3 regions of the Nonomuraea sp. B1E8 genome follow, and region 2 is predicted to be linked to each of the others. Evidence: riboswitches for the same ligand, from Rfam matches in the RefSeq annotation. Region 2 holds a riboswitch; each other region holds the start of a gene.

Region 1 (5,327 bases), on a different contig from region 2:
TAGCCCGGCTGGCCGTAGGGAGCCTGGCCGTAGCCGGCCTGCTGCGGCTGCCCGTAGCCCTGCTGGCCGTACTGCTGGTCGCCGTACTGCTGGCCGTAGCCGGGCTGGGCGTAACCGGGCTGGGACTGCTGTGCTTGCCCGTAGCCCTGCTGGCCGTACTGCTGCTGCCCGTAGCCTTGCTGGGACTGCGGCTGCTGGCCGTACTGCTGGTCGTACTGCTGACCCGACTGGGGCTGCTGACCGTAGCCCTGCTGCTGGTCATACTGCTGACCCGACTGCGGCTGCTGACCGTACTGCTGCTGGTCGTACTGCTGGCCCGACTGCGGCTGCTGACCGTACTGCTGCTGGTCGTACTGCTGGCCCGACTGCGGCTGCTGACCGTACTGCTGCTGGTCGTACTGCTGGCCCGACTGCGGCTGCTGACCGTAGCCCTGCTGCTGACCGTACTGCTGGTCGTAGCCGGACTGTTGCTGCTGCCCGTAACCCTGCTGCTGGCCATAGCCCGGCTGGGACTGCGGCTGCTGGCCGTAGCCCTGCTGCTGACCGTACTGCTGGTCGTAGCCGGACTGTTGCTGCTGCCCGTAACCCTGCTGCTGGCCATAGCCCGGCTGGGACTGGGGCTGCTGACCATATTGCTGGTCATACTGCTGGGGTTGCTGGCCATAGCCCTGCTGCTGGCCGTAGTCGGGCTGGGACTGGGGCTGCTGGCCGTACTGGGGTTGCTGGCCATAGCCCTGCTGCTGGCCGTAGCCCTGCTGCTGACCGTATGGGGGTTGCTGGCCGTAGCCCTGCTGCTGACCATAGGGGGGCTGTTGCCCGTAGGCGTCGTCAGCCCGGTAGCCGACCACAGTGACGTCGGGGTCGGGCTCGCCGGGGTGGCGGCCCGGAGCCTGCTGGCCGTAATGGGGAGGCGCAGCGTTCTCGCCGGATTCGTCCTGTGGGTACGGCGGCTGTCCGGTGCTCACCGTGTCACCTCGCTTCGAGTGCGCGCGTGGCACGTGTCAGGACACATGCCTGTGCTGCCCAACGTATCGACATAGGTATCAACAATCACCTTTCCGTGTGGTCAAGGTCCGCGTCACCCGACGTCAGATGGAGCAGCATGCGGGTGTTGCCCAGGGTGTTCGGCTTGACGTGTTCCAGGTCGAGGAACTCCGCTACACCCTCGTCATACGAGGCCAGCAGCTCGGCGTAGACCTCGGGGGAGACCGGCGTGCCCTGGATGCGGCGAAAACCGTGCCTCGCGAAGAAGTCGACCTCAAAAGTAAGACAGAATACACGTTGCAGACCAAGATCTTTGGCCTGCTGGATCAGCGCTGAGACGATCCGGTGGCCGACTCCCGTGCCGCGGCATTCGGGATCGACGGCCACCGTGCGGACCTCCGCGAGGTCCTCCCAGAGCACGTGGAGCGCGCCACAGCCGACGATCTGCCCGCCACGCTCGGCCACCCAGAACTCCTGTACGTCTTCGTACAGCGTCACCGTGGCCTTCTTCAGGAGCCGCGAGCCCGCGCCCGCATAGGCGTCGACCAGGCGCCTGACCCCCCGCACGTCAGGCGTGCGCGCACGCCGGACCACCACCGCGGTCTCGGGCACAGTCAGTTCGGCCACCTGCTCCATGGCTCTCCAGAGTACAGATGTCATTACGGCTCGGACCTAACTCACATGTCTCCGCCCATCCTGTTACATCTCGTGGCCGGGCGAGCACGGCGTCGCGCCAGGCGATCGTTCGGGAGGAAGTGCCACATACAGTCACTCCTGCCCTACTGGCACCGAGATCACCTTGTGACCCTTCGGTTGTGAAACCTCTACAGAGTTGGCAGTTCTGGTTGAGCAGGAACCCGGAGTGCATTAGTGTCCAGCGACGATGATCCCCGCGCGCGGGGAAGCACGCTCAATTCCTCAGGGAAGCCGGGGACCCGCCGGTGGCGACCGCCATCACGGGGTGAATCCGAGTTTTCGGTAGGGCTGCTCCGGCCCGAACCCGTCAGCTAACCCGGTAGGCGTCTATGAGAGGAGCCTGGTTGGTGAAGCGCACGCTCAACCGTGGGAGGACGTCGGCGGGCAATCACGCCCGCCCTCCGGAACGCGCCCCGTTGCGCCGCCGTCTCGGTGTGGCGAGTTTCACAGCCGCCGCACTGCTGCTCACGGTTCCCACCGTCCCGGCGTCCGCCGACCCCAAGCCCTCGCTCAAAGACCTCGCCGCGCGGGTCGAGAAGATGCACGTCGAGATCGAGACGCTGACCGAGCAGTACAACGGGCAGCGGGAGAAGCTGAAGACGGCCAAGAAGGCCGCCGAGGCCGCGCAGAAGACGCTGACGGCCAGCGAGACGGATCTGGCGGCCAAGCGCGCCAAGGCCGTCCTGCTCGCCCAGAACGCCTACATCACGGGCGGGCTGAGCCGGGCGCTGGTGTTCACCTCCTCCAAGGACCCCGGCAACTTCCTCGACCGCGCCGCGACCACGTTCGCGATCGAGCAGCGGCAGGGCGAGGAGCTCAACCAGCTCACCAAGGCCAGGAAGGCCGCCGAGCGCGCCAGGGCGAGCGCCAGGTCGCGCATCAGCGAGGTCGAGAAGATCGTCAAGGACCTCGACGCCAAACGCGACAAGATCAGCACTCTGGTCGCCAAGGTCGAGAGCAACCTGTTCAGGCGGGCGCTGGGCGAGGCCGGTCGTCCCGGCACCCGCGCCACCCGCGTCGACCTGCCGATCGCGGGCAGCGGAAAGGCCGCGCAGGCGGCACGGTGGGCGCTCACGCAGCAGCTCAAGCCGTACGTCTGGGGGGCCGAGGGCCCCAATTCCTACGACTGCTCCGGCCTGGTGATGGCCGCCTACCAGCGGGTGGGCATCTCGCTGCCGCACTACACGGGCAACCAGTGGACGGCCGGGCGGCACATCTCACGCGACGAGATGCGTCCGGGCGACCTGGTGTTCTTCTACAGCGACCTGCACCACGTGGGCATCTATCTCGGCGGCGGCATGATGGTGCACGCCCCTCGGACGGGTGATGTGGTGCGGATCGCGTCGATCGAACGGCGGCCGTTCGCGGGCGCGGTGCGCATCGCCGACTGAAGCCCGAGCCGAGAGGCGAGCGACATGAAGGCGCAGTGAGCGGGCGCCGCTAGATCAGCTGGCGGCGTGCCGCCCACGCCACGGCCTCGATCGCGGTGGCGACGCCGATGCGGTCGCAGATGCCGCGCAGCCTCCGGCGTACGGTGCGGCCGCTGATGTCCAGTCGCCTGCCCACCCGATCGACCGTGACTCCTCTGGCGAGTTCCGCCAGTAACGCCAGATCCGCATGGCTCAGCTCAACGCCTTCAGTGAGCACTTCCATCGGGAGCCCTCCCCCCCAACAGCAGGCCTGGACCCTCTTAGCCAGGCCACAGCCGCTCCTCGCAGACGGTAAACGCATCATGGAAAGGTCGTCAAGCATGACAATTGCCGCTCTTGACCAGCACTATTGACATGATCCGCCGCATGCGGCCGAGTCTCGTCCGCCGGCGGACTTCGCCGCCCGGCGTACGGTCCGCGCGCCCTTTCGGCCGGGCCTGGCCCGGCGCCGATCGGTCCGGCCGGCGTCCCGGTTTTTGATCCGTCCACGCGCGATTTACTGCGTGATCCATACGTACGGCGGTCGAGCGCAACCGCTCTTCACGACGGGCGGCGGCACGCGGCAAGCCAGGAGTCACCTTATTTCCGGACCCGGGCGAACGTCACCGTCATGGTGGACCCAGCGCTGCCGGACGTCCCCCTCGAAACTCCGAACACTCACGCGCCACTCGCCCGCGGTCTTGACCCGATGCTGACAAGCCCCGCCCTGATGGCGGGGCAGGACGGCCGATCGTCCGTCACCGCTCTCCCGGCACGACCGAGCGCCTGCCCGGCTCGCCCGCTCGCGCGGGCTCCCGCCGCAACCGGTGCGGCGGGATGCCACGTGGCCTCAGTGAGTGGGCTTGACCAGGGGGAACAGGATGGTCTCGCGGATGTTCTTACCGGTGAAAGCCATAATCATCCGGTCGATGCCGGCGCCCATGCCGCCCGTCGGCGGCATCGCGTATTCGAGCGACTGCAGGAAGTCCTCGTCGAGCTGCATGGCCTCCGGGTCGCCGCCCGCGGCCAGCAAGGACTGCTCGACCAGGCGGCGGCGCTGCTCGATGGGGTCGTTGAGCTCGGAGTAGCCGGTGCCCAACTCGGTGCCGAACCCGATGAGGTCCCACTTCTCCGTCACCAGCGGGTCGTCGCGGTGCTGCCGGGCCAGCGGCGAGGTCTCCAGCGGATAGTCCATGACGAACGTGGGCTGGATGATCGTGTGCTCGACGAGCGCCTCGAAGAGCTCCTGCACGAGCTTGCCCGCACCCCACTTCGGATCCCAGGGGATCTCGCGCCGGTCGGCGATCTTGCGCAGCTCTTCGAGTGAGGTCGAGGTCGTGATCTGCTCGCCGACGGCCTCGGACACCGCGCCGTAGAGGGTGACGCGCGGCCACTCGGGGATGCCCAGGTCGATCTCGACGCCGTCGTGCACGACCACCGAGGTGTCCAGGGCGGCCACGACGGCCTTCTGGTACATCCGCTGCGTCAGGTCGGCGATGCCGTTGTAGTCGAGGTAGGTGCCGTAGGCCTCGACCATGGTGAACTCGGGGTTGTGCGTCGAGTCGGCGCCCTCGTTGCGGAAGTTGCGGTTGATCTCGAAGACCTTCTCGATGCCGCCGACCACGAGCCGCTTGAGATAGAGCTCGATCGCGATGCGGAGATAGAGCTCCATGTCGTAGGCGTTGATGTGGGTCTTGAACGGCCGGGCCGTGGCGCCGCCGTGGATCGGCTGCAACATCGGCGTCTCGACCTCGAGGTAGCCTTCCTCGTGCCAGAAGTCGCGCACCGCGCGCACGGTGGCGCTGCGGACCCTGGCCATCTTCCTCGACTCGTCGTTGACGATCAGGTCGACATAGCGCTGGCGGACCCGCGCCTCGGGGTCGGTGAGGCCGACGTGCTTCTCCGGCAGCGGGCGCAGGCACTTGCTGGTGATCTGCCAGCTGTCGGCCAGGACGGACAGCTCGCCCCTGCGCGAGGTGATGACCTCGCCGGTCACGCCCACGTGGTCGCCCAGGTCGACGTCGTGCTTCCAGCGGGCCAGCGACTCCTCGCCCACCTTGTCGAGCGAGATCATGACCTGCAGGTCGGCGCCACCGTCGCGGAGCGTGGCGAAGCAGAGCTTGCCGCCCACGCGGTTGAGCATGACGCGACCCGCGACCGAGACCGTGTCACCGGTGGCGGTGTCGGGCTCCAGGCCCTGGTATTTCTCCCTGACCTCGGCGTTGGTGGCCGTGCGTG
Region 2 (5,327 bases):
GCGCCGAGCCGCCCGGCCGTGCCATCGCCGTGGTGTCGTCGGACCGGGAGGTGGCCGAGTCCGTCAGGCGGATGGGAGCCAGACCCGTTCCCTCTGGCTTGCTGCTGCGCCGGCTGGGCCGGGCTTAAGTTACGAATTGGTATGTTCGGGTGAGACCTCGCCCGCCACTTCTGTACTATTTCGCCCCAGTAAAGATCCCCTGGGAGGCGACGCAGTGAGGTTTGGCCGGGTGCCGGTGGCCGTGGGTCTCGCGTTCGGGCTTGTGGTGTCCCCCATGGGGGCGGCGCTCGCTGATCCGAAGCCGACCATCGGGCAGGCCAAGGCCAAGCTCGACAAGCTCAACGACAAGGCCGACAAGGTCGTCGACCGCTACAACACGGCGACCGAGCGCTACAAGAAGGCCAAGGGCACCTACGCGAAGCTGAACACGAGCTACAAGCGCAAACTCCGTACGGTCGCCGACCTGCGCACCCAGATCGCCGACATGGCCGCCACCGTCTATCGGGCCGGCGGCTACGCCACCACCATGCCGGGGCTGGTCGGTGCCGACAACCCGCAGGGACGGCTGGCCGGGATGGCGCTGGCCGGGCAGATGGCCAAAGAGCGCTCGGAGAAGCTGGCCGCGTTCGACCGGGAGAACCGCGGGCTGAAGAAGGAACGCGACAAGGCGCAGGACGCCCTGCGGTCGGCCGACGAGGTCCGTGGCGAGGTCGAGAAGGAGCGCAAGGAGATCCTCGGGCTGATCGCCGAGCAGAAGAAGCTTCTGAAGAAGCTGGGCGCCTACAAGACCGGCAATCCGAACAGCACCGGCATCGAGTACACGGGACCCGCGTCGGGGAACGCCGCGGCGGTGTTGCGGTTCGCGTTCGCGCAGGTCGGCAAGCCGTACGTGTTCGGCGGGACGGGGCCGGGCGGCTACGACTGCTCGGGGCTGACCCAGGCGTCATGGCGGGCCGCGGGCGTGTCGCTGCCCAGGACGACGTGGGCGCAGTGGGCGTGGGGCGCCAGCCGCAAGGTGTCGCTGAACGCGCTCCAGCCCGGCGATCTCATCTTCAGCGAGGGCCTGGGGCACGTCAGCATCTATGCGGGCAACGGGAAGATCGTCCATGCGCCGCAGACGGGCGACGTGGTCAAGGTCGTCAGCCTCTCCGCCTACGGCCGCAACCTCGTGGGCGCCGTCCGCCCGTAATTTCGTCCGCCTTTTACGATGCGCCATCGTTGCCGCCCGCGCGGGCGGCCCTTGATCACGTTCTGCTTCCTTTTGATCACCGTGGGTCCAGCGCATGCGAGGCGGAATGTGACAAACGCGACATTTGGTCCCTGACAAGACCGGTGTTTCGCGAAATGTGAGAAGGGTCACTTTTTGGTAACGGTGCCCCCTGTTCCAGCAGGGGTTCGGACGTTTACTGGGGCCTTTGTCGATCTTTACAGCCTGACTCGGCTTTTGCCGATCCTTGACCGTCCGGCGTAGCTTCTGGCGTCGTCGCGGTGCACAAGCCATGGCGCCGCGAACCCACATCGGTCCCTCCCGATGTGAAGGCAGATGAAGATCCGCTGGTCATCGCCGCGATATCCCCATGACGCGGGCGATGACCTGCCGAATCCGTGCAGTCAGGAGGCACGGAACCGGGGACCCAGCGATCCCAGTTCCCCAGGGATCAGGGGTGAATCGGCGCGCCATCGCGCCGTAGGGCGACTTCCAGGCCCGAATCCGACAGCTAACCCGGTAGGCGTTCGTGGAAGACCCAAGGAGAAATCCTGTCTACCTCCCTGCACAACCCCCGCCTGTCCCGCCTTGCCCTGCCTGGCGTCGTGCTCACGATGACCGTGACGGCCGGAGGTCTGGTCCTCCACGCCCCCACGGCTCAGGCGGCGACGACGAGCGACACGGCCGGCGTCTCCTCGGTGAGGGCGGCCACGGCCGCCGCCACCGCGACGTCGGCCAAGGCGGCTCGCAAGCGAGCAGCCAAGATCGCTCGGCAGAAGGTGAAGGCCGGCAAGGCCATCGCCGTGGCCAAGAACCAGATCGGTGACCCGTACCGTTACGGCGCCACAGGCCCTGGTTCGTTCGACTGCTCCGGCCTCGTCCAGTACGCCTGGAAGAAGGCCGGGGTGGAAATCCCGCGCGTGGCGAGCAGCCAGTTCGCCGGCATCAGGAACAAGGTCTCCTGGCGCAACCTCAAGCCCGGTGACCTCATGTTCTTCAACGGGCTCGGCCACGTGGGCATGTACATCGGCAAGGGCAAGATGATCCATTCGCCGCGGACAGGCGAACGGGTGCGCATCGACAAGCTGGGCGGATGGCGCAAGTCGTCGTTCGTCGGCGCGGTCCGTCCCGGCCTCTGATGAAGCCCCGCCCGGGCCCCCGGGAGATCTTCCGGGGCCCGGGCGGGCTCCCGTGGAAGCCCGCCCCTCCCCTCGTAAGGCGGCCGGCCCCTCGATCGGGCCCACTACGATCGGCAGCGTGTCCGAGCAGGTGAGCCGACGAACTGCGCTGGCCGCGCTCCTCCTCCTCGGCCTCGCCGCCGACGCGCCCGCCCCCGGATCGCCCGTCTTCCCCGCGCAAGCCCGTGACCTGTGGCCGGACGGCCAGGCCACCGCCCGCGGGGCACGTTCCCTCGTCACCGGCCACCGCGCCGCGCCCGGCACGCTCAGCGATCTCGCCCGCCGCGCCGACTCGGCCGGGCTGCGGGTCACGGCCGTGCTCGGCCGCCCGGTGCGGCCCGTGGTCATCGTTCCCGGCTCCGCTGAGGACGCCGCCCGGCTGGCCGGTGTGGAGCGCCTCGACGGGCTGGCGGCGGTGGCCGACGACGGGCGGGTGATCGTCGTCCCCGAGTCGTTCGGCAGGCTCACCTCCACCGGCAAGGACGTCGTCCTCACCCACGAGCTGACCCACGTCGCCGCGGGCACCGGCGGGCTGCCCGTCTGGCTCTACGAAGGCTTCGCCGACTACGTCGCCTACCGGGACGCCGGGCTGCCCGTGCGCACGGCCGCCGCCGAGTTGGCGGCCGAGGTGCGGGCCGGGCGCGTGCCGGCCGCGTTGCCGGGGCCTGAGGCGTTCGCCGTCGGCGGGCCCGACCCCGGACGCCTCGCGCTGGCGTACCAGGAGGCCTGGCTGGCGTGTCGGTTCCTCTCCCGCCGTTTCGGTGAGAGGAGCCTGGTGAGGCTCTACCGTGATGCGCAGGCGGCCGGCGTCGACGAGGCGCTCGCCGCGCTCGGGCTCTCCGTGGCCACGCTGACGGCACGGTGGCGCGCGTACGTGCGGGAGCAGCTCGCGTGAGTGGGGAGAAAGATGAGCGGACGGCGGGACGCGGACGGCCCCTCTGAGGAGGCCGGGGCGGGCGGCGGCGAGGTGACCGCCACAGGGCCCGGTGACGGTGTTCCCGCGGGCGCCGTCAGCGCGGAGGACCCCGCGCGGACGGACGGCGGCGCGGCGGGGGCGTGGAGACGTCGCGAACGGGGGCAGGGTGATGGAGTGCCCGCGACGACGGACGGCCCGGCGCAGGACCCGGGGGAGGAGCCGGTGGTGGACGCGGCCGAGCGCCGGTTCAGGCGGCAGGCCGCCGTGGTCCTGGCGGTGCTCGCGGCGGTGATCCTGGCCGTGGCCGCCTTCAGCACGCCGTGGCGGGTCCTGGCCGCGGGGCCGCCCGACCCGGCGCGAGACTTCACCGCCGCCGAGATCGCCAGGGCGCGGGCCTTCGACGCGGCCACGTCCCTGCCGAGCTATCTCGGGCTGGCGCTCACGCTGGCCTTCGCGGCCCTGCTCGTGGCCACCCCCTTCGGGGCCAGGGTGCTGGGCCGGCTGAAAGGCCCCTGGTGGGTGCGGGTGGTCCTCGGCGTCCTGGTGCTCACCGCGATCGTCGAGGCGGTCAGGTGGCCGCTCGGCGTCTGGTTCGAGACGCTGCTGCGCGACTACGGCCTGTCCACCCAGGACTGGGCGGGCTGGAGCGCCGACCGGCTGAAGAGCCTCGGCGTGGAGGCCTTCCTGCTCTGCCTCATGCTGCTCGTCCTCGTGGGGCTGGCCCGCCGGGTGCGGCGCTGGTGGATCCCGGCGGCCGTCGGGGCGTGCGCGCTGACCGTGGTGATGTCGTTCGTCTACCCGGTGGTGTTCGAGCCGCTGTTCAACGACTTCACGTCCATGCCGCAGGGCTCGCTGCGCGACAACCTGCTGGACATGGCCGAGCGCGACGGCGTGCCGGTGCAGGACGTGCTGGTCGCCGACGCCTCGCGGCGCACGACGGCGCTCAACGCGTACGTGTCGGGCTTCGGCGCCACCCGCAGGATCGTCGTCTACGACACGCTGCTCAAGGCGCCGCAGCCCCAGGTCGAGCTGGTCGTCGCCCATGAGCTGGGCCACGCCGAGGCCGACGACGTGCTCTTCGGAACCCTCCTCGGCGCCCTGGGGGCGGCGCTCGGCGTGGTCCTGCTGTTCCTGGTGTTCGGCGCGGTACGCCGGCGCACCGGAGTCACCTCGATCGCCGATCCGCGCGCGGTGGGTGTGGTCATGGGCCTGATGACGCTGGGTTCGCTGATCATGGGCCCCGCCCAGAACGTGATCAGCCGCCACGTCGAGGCCAGGGCCGACGTGCACGCGCTCGACCTCACCCGGGATCCGGCCACGTTCATCGCCATGCAAAAACGGCTGGCAATTACCAATATTTCCGACTTGTCGCCGAATCCGGTGGAATATGTGCTTTATGCCTCCCATCCTTCCAGCCCTGAGCGCATCGCCCTGGCCCGCTCATGGGCCGAGCTGAACGGCGTCCCGGTGCCGTGACCCATGCGGACGTGCTCTTCGTCACGAACGACTTCCCGCCCAGGCCGGGCGGCATCCAGTCGTTCGTGCACGGGCTCGCGCTGCGCACGCCGGGCGTGACCGTCTACGCCCCCGCCTGGCCGGGGTGCGCGGACTTCGACCTGCGCCAGCCGTACCGGATCGTGCGGCATCCCACGCGGCTCATGCTGCCGGCCCCGGCCGTCGCGCGCAGGGCGGCCGCCCTGGTGGCCGAGCATCGCGTGCGGACCGTCGTGTTCGGCGCGGCGGCGCCGCTCGGCCTGCTCGCGCCGCGCCTGCGCGCGGCGGGCGCGCGGCGCGTGGTGATGCTCACCCACGGCCACGAGGCGTCGTGGGCGAGCACGCCCGGATTCCGCGCAGTGCTGCGCAGGATCGGCGAGCACGCCGACGTGGTGACGTATCTGGGCGAGTACACACGAGCCCGCCTGGCCACCGCCATCCCCCCGGCCAAGCTCGTACGCCTCGTTCCCGGCGTGGACACCGGCCAGTACCGCCCCGGCACGGCCCGCCGGTCCATCAGGGCCGAGCTGGG
Region 3 (5,327 bases), on a different contig from region 2:
GCTCGGCGTGGTGCTCCGCGACGAGTTGCGCCAGGCCCGCGCGCTGATCGCCGGCCGTCTCCGCGGGGCGCGTCCCGGCTGGACGGCGGACCGCCTGGACGGGGTCGCCACGCTGGTCGTCGCGGCGATCGACGGGCTGATGTTGCACTACATGATCGACGGCGACCTTCCCGTCGGCGCGGTGCTGTCCGCGGTGGAGGACCTGCTGGCGACGCCTGACCCCTCGTGAGCGCGGCGGAGGGTTCCCCCTCCGCCGCACACGGCCGACCTCGAAAGGACCTGTCATGGAGATCGTCAAGAAACCCGCACCGCCGACCGGGCTGCGCCGCAGGCTGTGGCGCCTTCCCATCGTGTTGTACCGGGTCGGCTTGGGCCGGCTGCTGGGGCAGCGGGTCATGCTGCTCACCCACACCGGCCGCGTCTCCGGCCGGCCCCGCCAGGCCGTCATCGAGGTCGTCCAGCACGACGAGCGGGGCTATGTGGCGGCCTCCGGGTTCGGGCGGCGTGCCGACTGGTACCGCAACGTCCTGGCCGATCCCGAGGTGACCCTGCACGTGGGCGGACGCGCTCTGCGGGCCACCGCCGCGCCGATCCCGGACGAGCAGGGCGCGGAGATCATGGCCACGTACGCGCCCCGCCACCCCGCCGCCGCCCGCCAGCTCTGCAAGATCATGGGCTTCGCGGTCGACGGCAGCGTGGCGGATTACCGGGAGGTGGGGCGGCACATACCGTTCGTCCGCTTCACCCCGCACGCCCCTGGCGCGTGACGCGACCTGATCTCCGGCTACGTGGTGCCCGACAGGCGCTGCCGGGTGCGGGCCGGCGCCCACTCCGGCAGCTCGGCGAGGATGTCGGCGAGGGTGACGTCGGCGAGGCTGGCCCGCCATGCCCGGTGGGCGTCGGCCATCTTCTCGGCGAGGACGCACATGCGCTCGCACTCCTCCGGGGGCAGCGCGCCGCGTCCCCGCTGACGGATCTCGCGGCACTCGTACGGCGTGGACCGGCCGTCGACGGCCTCGACGATCTGCAGCAGCGTGATCTCGGCGGCGGGCCGCGCCAGCCGGAAGCCTCCCCTCGGTCCGGTGGACGCGGCCAGCAGCCCGGCCTTGACCAGCTCCTTGAGCTGCTTGGTGAGGTAGGCCGCCGGGAGGTCGTAGTGGAGCGCGAGCTGCGCGGCCGACGCGCTGGCTCCCGGCTCGAGCTGGGCCAGCGTGGTCGCGCAGTGCAGAACCCACTCGGTGCTCACAGGCAGCTTCACGCCCCGATTCTATCGCAGCTATTATGGACCCGTTTAGTCCATAATTAAGGGGATCATCATGCGGATCGCAGTCGCCGGCGCGACCGGGAACATCGGGTCGCTCACCGCCGCGACCCTCGAACGCGACGGCCACGAGGTCGTGCGCATCAGTCGTTCGCTCGGCGTGGACCTGGCGACCGGCGACGGGCTCGACGACGTCCTGGCCGGTGCGGAGGCGGTCGTCGACGCCATCAACGCGCCGGCGGCCGGCCCGGAGGAGACGGTGGCGTTCTTCGGCGCCACCACGCGCACCCTGCTGGCCGCCGGGGAGCGGGCGGGGGTGCGCCACCACGTCCTGCTGTCGATCGTCGGGATCCATCGCGTCGAGGGCAACGCCCACTACGCCGGCAAGCGGGAGCAGGAGCGCCTCGTGGCCGCCGGGCCGGTGCCGTGGACGATCGTGCCGGTCACGCAGTTCCACGACTTCGCCGAAATGGTGGCGGGCTGGACGGAGCAGGACGGCGTCGCCACGATCGCGCCGCTGCTCGTCCAGCCGATCGCGCCCGCCGACGTGGCCGGCGTCCTCGCCGAGCTCGCGGCCGGGGAGCCTCGGGGGCGGTACGCCGACGTCGCGGGCCCCGAGCCGCAGGACCTGGTGGACATGGCCCGGCGCACCCACGAGGCGCGGGGCCGTACGGTGCGGCTCGTGCCGACGTGGTCGGGGATCTTCGGCCCGGCGATGGCGGGCGACGTGCTGCTGCCCGGCGAGGGCGCGCACATCGCGCCGACCACCTTCGACGACTGGCTCGCCGGGCAGGGGTAGCCGAAGGGCCCCGGCGCCCCCGGATGACCTGCCGGTGCCGGCGGTACGCCCACCGGCTCGCGTCACAGGGGCATCACGGGTCCCCTTCCGGTGGGACCCGCGTACGGTGCCGGAAAAACTTTGCCGAAGCCCTGGAACGCCTGCGAGAGCGGCGATCCAGGGCTTCCCCATGGCGAACGACATTGCATAGCGATTTGTACCGCTTGCAGCGTTTATGGGGCGTTATATACCTTCTTGGGATTACGGCATACGGCACAGGCGAACGCTTGCCGAACCGTTTGCCGCGACGTTGACAGGCCGAATCCGCACAGCGCGGAACCGGGGACCCACCTTTCCGGGGTGAATCGCACGCCAGCCGAGGGCTGCGCGCGTAGGGCACTTCCAAGCCCGAACCCGTCAGCTAACCCGGTAGGCACATGGAAGCAAGGAGTCAATCCCCCCATGCGCGAACTCACGCGACGTCTCACCCTGTCCGCCGCCGGCGCCCTGCTGGCCGGAACCACCGCCATCGCGGGCGTGAGCCTGCCCGCGCACGCCTCGCCCGTCGAGCCGGCCCCGGCCCAGGCGGCCGAGCAGCGCACGCTCACCTACGGCCAGGACGTGTCCAACCACCAGCCGCTGCACGACTGGGCCGCCAGCCCTGCGCAGTTCGGCATCATCAAGGCCACCGAGGGCACCGACTTCCGCGACGCCGCCTTCGCCAGGCACTGGAGCGAGCTGGGCAAGAAGGGCATCGTGCGCGGGGCGTACCACTACGCACACCCCGGCAACGACCCCATCGCCGAGGCCGACCACTTCCTGTCCATGGTGAACTCCCAGCCCTCCAAGCCCGGCGACCTGCTGGTGCTGGACCTGGAGACCACCGACGGCAAGTCCGTCGAGGAGGTCAACGCCTGGGCCAAGGCGTGGCTGTCGCACGTGAAGGCCGAGACCGGGGTCACCCCGATGTTCTACAGCGGCTGGAACTTCGCCGACACCTACGGCAAGGGCCTGGCCGAGTACCCGCTGTGGGTGGCCCACTACAGCAAGCCGAAGGGGACGGTGACGCCGCCCGCCGACTGGAAGACCTGGACCATCCACCAGTACTCCGACTCCCCCATCGACCAGAACGTCTCGGCGCTCACCCCCGACGAGCTGCGCGCCCTGGGCCGCACGTCGGCCTGACCGGGTTCGGGCAGGCGGGAACCTCCGCACAGCACCTGCCTGCCCGCCGCGGGTCAGGCCGCGTACGGGTCCTGGCCCGCGCGGATGCGGCCCACCATGGTCTTGAGCGCCTCCAGCGCGGTCAGGTACGTCAGCGGGCCGAAGGACACGCGGGCGACGCCGAGGGAGGCCAGCCTGCCCAGGTCCATGCCGGGCATGCAGGCGACGTTGACCGGCCCGGGGACGGCCTTGACGAGGTCGCCGACCACCTCTTCCGACGGGGCCATGATGGGGTAGACGCAGTCGGCGCCGGCCTCCAGGTAGCGGCGCCCGCGCTCGGCGACCTCCTCGGTCGAGGTGGAGCCGGTCAGGAACACGTCGACCCGCGCGTTGATCACCAGGTCGGGGCCCGCCTCCCGGAGGGCCGCGATGCGCGCGGCCTGCGTCCCGGCGTCGACGAGTCCCCCGGCCCGGTGGTCGGTGTCCTCGATGTTGAACCCGGCCGCGCCGATGGCGGTGAGCCGCTCGACGAGCTCGCCGGGCGGCAGGCCGTAGCCGGCTTCGGCGTCGACGGTCACCGGCACGTCCACGGCCCTGATGATCCTGGCGGCGATGTCGAACATCTCGCCGACCGGTGCGCCCTCGTGGTCGTCGCGTCCCAGCAGGGCGGCGATGGACGCGCTGGCGGTCGCCAGGGCGGGATAGCCGGCCTCGGCCACGACGGTTGCGCTGCCCGCGTCCCACACGTTGGGCAGGATCAGCGGGTCGCCGGGCTTGTGCAGGTCGCGCAGGAGAGCGGTGCTGGTCTTCGGCATGGTCGGTCCTTGCCTGTGAGGGTCATGTCCCTCTCTTGACTCCCGCGGCCTTCAGTTCGGGACGGCTGCACGGTGTGATCCTCGCCACAGCAGGCGACGTCAGGCGGACGGCTCGACGGCGCGTCAGCGCTCGCCCGTCCCGGCCGGCGACCGTTCCAGCGCGGAGTGCCGGCGGCTGTAGGCGAAGTAGATGACCAGCCCGAGCACGAACCAGGCGGCGAAGCGCAGCCACGTCACCGGGTCCAGGAACGTGATCAGCCAGATCGAGAAGACCACCCCGACAGCGGGCACGACCGGCATCCCGGGGGTACGGAACTCGCGGTGCAGGCCGGGCTGCCGGTAGCGGAGCACGATCACGGCCAGGCACACGACCACGAACGCCAGCAGGATGCCGATGTTCGTCAGCTCGGCGGCCTCCCGGATCGGCAGGAACCCGGCGATCACCGCGGAGGCGGCGCCCACGATCCAGGTGACGCGCGAGGGCACCCGCCGTACCGGGTGCACCTTGGCGAACCATCGCGGCAGCAGCCCGTCACGGCTCATCGCGAACCACACGCGGGTGACGCCGAGCATGAACGTGAACATCACGGTGAGGATGCCGATGATGGCGCCCACCGCGATCACGGACGCCAGCCCGGAGAGTCCGACCGAGGCGAACGCCGAGGAGAAGCCGCTCTCGGGATCGATCTCCCGGTAGTTCTGCATGCCGGTCAGCACGAGCGTGGCCAGCACGTACAGCACCATGGCGATGATGAGGGAGTAGATGATCGCCCTGGGCATGTGCCGCCGCGCGTCGCGTGACTCCTCGGCCGCGGTGCTCATCGCGTCGTAGCCGAACACGGCGAAGAACACGGTGGCGGCCCCGGTGATGGCCCCGCCGATCCCGAAAGGGAAGAAGGGGTGGTAGTTGGCGGTGTTGATGTGGAAGAAGCCGACCACGATGACGAGCAGCACGACGGCGACCTTCACCCCCACCACGAACGTCTCGAACCGGGCGGCGCTGCGGATGCCGAGGTTCAGCAGGAAGGCGATGAGCAGGCAGAGCAGCACCGCGAACAGGTCCACCACCCGGCCCTCGCCGGTTCCGGGCGCGCCGAGCATCCACGAGGGCAGCGCGAATCCCAGCTGCTGGACGAGGAAGCCGAAGTAGCCGGAGATGCCGATGGCGACGACCGCGACGATCGCGGTGTACTCCAGCAGCAGGTCCCAGCCGATGAACCAGCCGACGATCTCCCCGAGGACGGCGTACCCGTAGGTGTAGGCGGACCCGGCCTTCGGGATCATTCCGGCGAACTCGGCGTACGACAGC

The links. Region 2 has a riboswitch for cyclic di-AMP ahead of ABGA98_RS25180 (C40 family peptidase). Riboswitches for the same ligand answer to the same signal wherever they lie in the genome.
Region 1: linked by a shared signal. The riboswitch ahead of ABGA98_RS20620 (C40 family peptidase) and the one ahead of ABGA98_RS25180 (C40 family peptidase) in region 2 are both predicted to bind cyclic di-AMP.
Region 3: linked by a shared signal. The riboswitch ahead of ABGA98_RS40580 (GH25 family lysozyme) and the one ahead of ABGA98_RS25180 (C40 family peptidase) in region 2 are both predicted to bind cyclic di-AMP.

What each region holds. Positions count from the first base shown of each region.
Region 1 is NZ_JBDPLS010000005.1:579,074-584,400, forward strand. It holds gene ABGA98_RS20610 (RDD family protein) at 1-965, opposite strand, end outside; gene ABGA98_RS20615 (amino-acid N-acetyltransferase) at 1,051-1,620, opposite strand; cyclic di-AMP (ydaO/yuaA leader) riboswitch at 1,882-2,021, shown strand; gene ABGA98_RS20620 (C40 family peptidase) at 2,115-3,071, shown strand; gene ABGA98_RS20625 (LuxR C-terminal-related transcriptional regulator) at 3,121-3,333, opposite strand; gene lysX (bifunctional lysylphosphatidylglycerol synthetase/lysine--tRNA ligase LysX) at 3,940-5,327, opposite strand, start outside.
Region 2 is NZ_JBDPLS010000007.1:433,190-438,516, forward strand. It holds gene ABGA98_RS25170 (NYN domain-containing protein) at 1-128, shown strand, start outside; gene ABGA98_RS25175 (NlpC/P60 family protein) at 215-1,189, shown strand; cyclic di-AMP (ydaO/yuaA leader) riboswitch at 1,586-1,748, shown strand; gene ABGA98_RS25180 (C40 family peptidase) at 1,822-2,346, shown strand; gene ABGA98_RS25185 (hypothetical protein) at 2,465-3,280, shown strand; gene ABGA98_RS25190 (M48 family metalloprotease) at 3,293-4,777, shown strand; gene ABGA98_RS25195 (glycosyltransferase family 4 protein) at 4,744-5,327, shown strand, end outside.
Region 3 is NZ_JBDPLS010000018.1:152,392-157,718, reverse strand. It holds gene ABGA98_RS40600 (TetR/AcrR family transcriptional regulator) at 1-229, shown strand, start outside; gene ABGA98_RS40595 (nitroreductase family deazaflavin-dependent oxidoreductase) at 285-767, shown strand; gene ABGA98_RS40590 (Rrf2 family transcriptional regulator) at 785-1,258, opposite strand; gene ABGA98_RS40585 (NAD(P)H-binding protein) at 1,317-2,060, shown strand; cyclic di-AMP (ydaO/yuaA leader) riboswitch at 2,346-2,489, shown strand; gene ABGA98_RS40580 (GH25 family lysozyme) at 2,502-3,224, shown strand; gene ABGA98_RS40575 (isocitrate lyase/phosphoenolpyruvate mutase family protein) at 3,278-4,018, opposite strand; gene ABGA98_RS40570 (amino acid permease) at 4,142-5,327, opposite strand, start outside.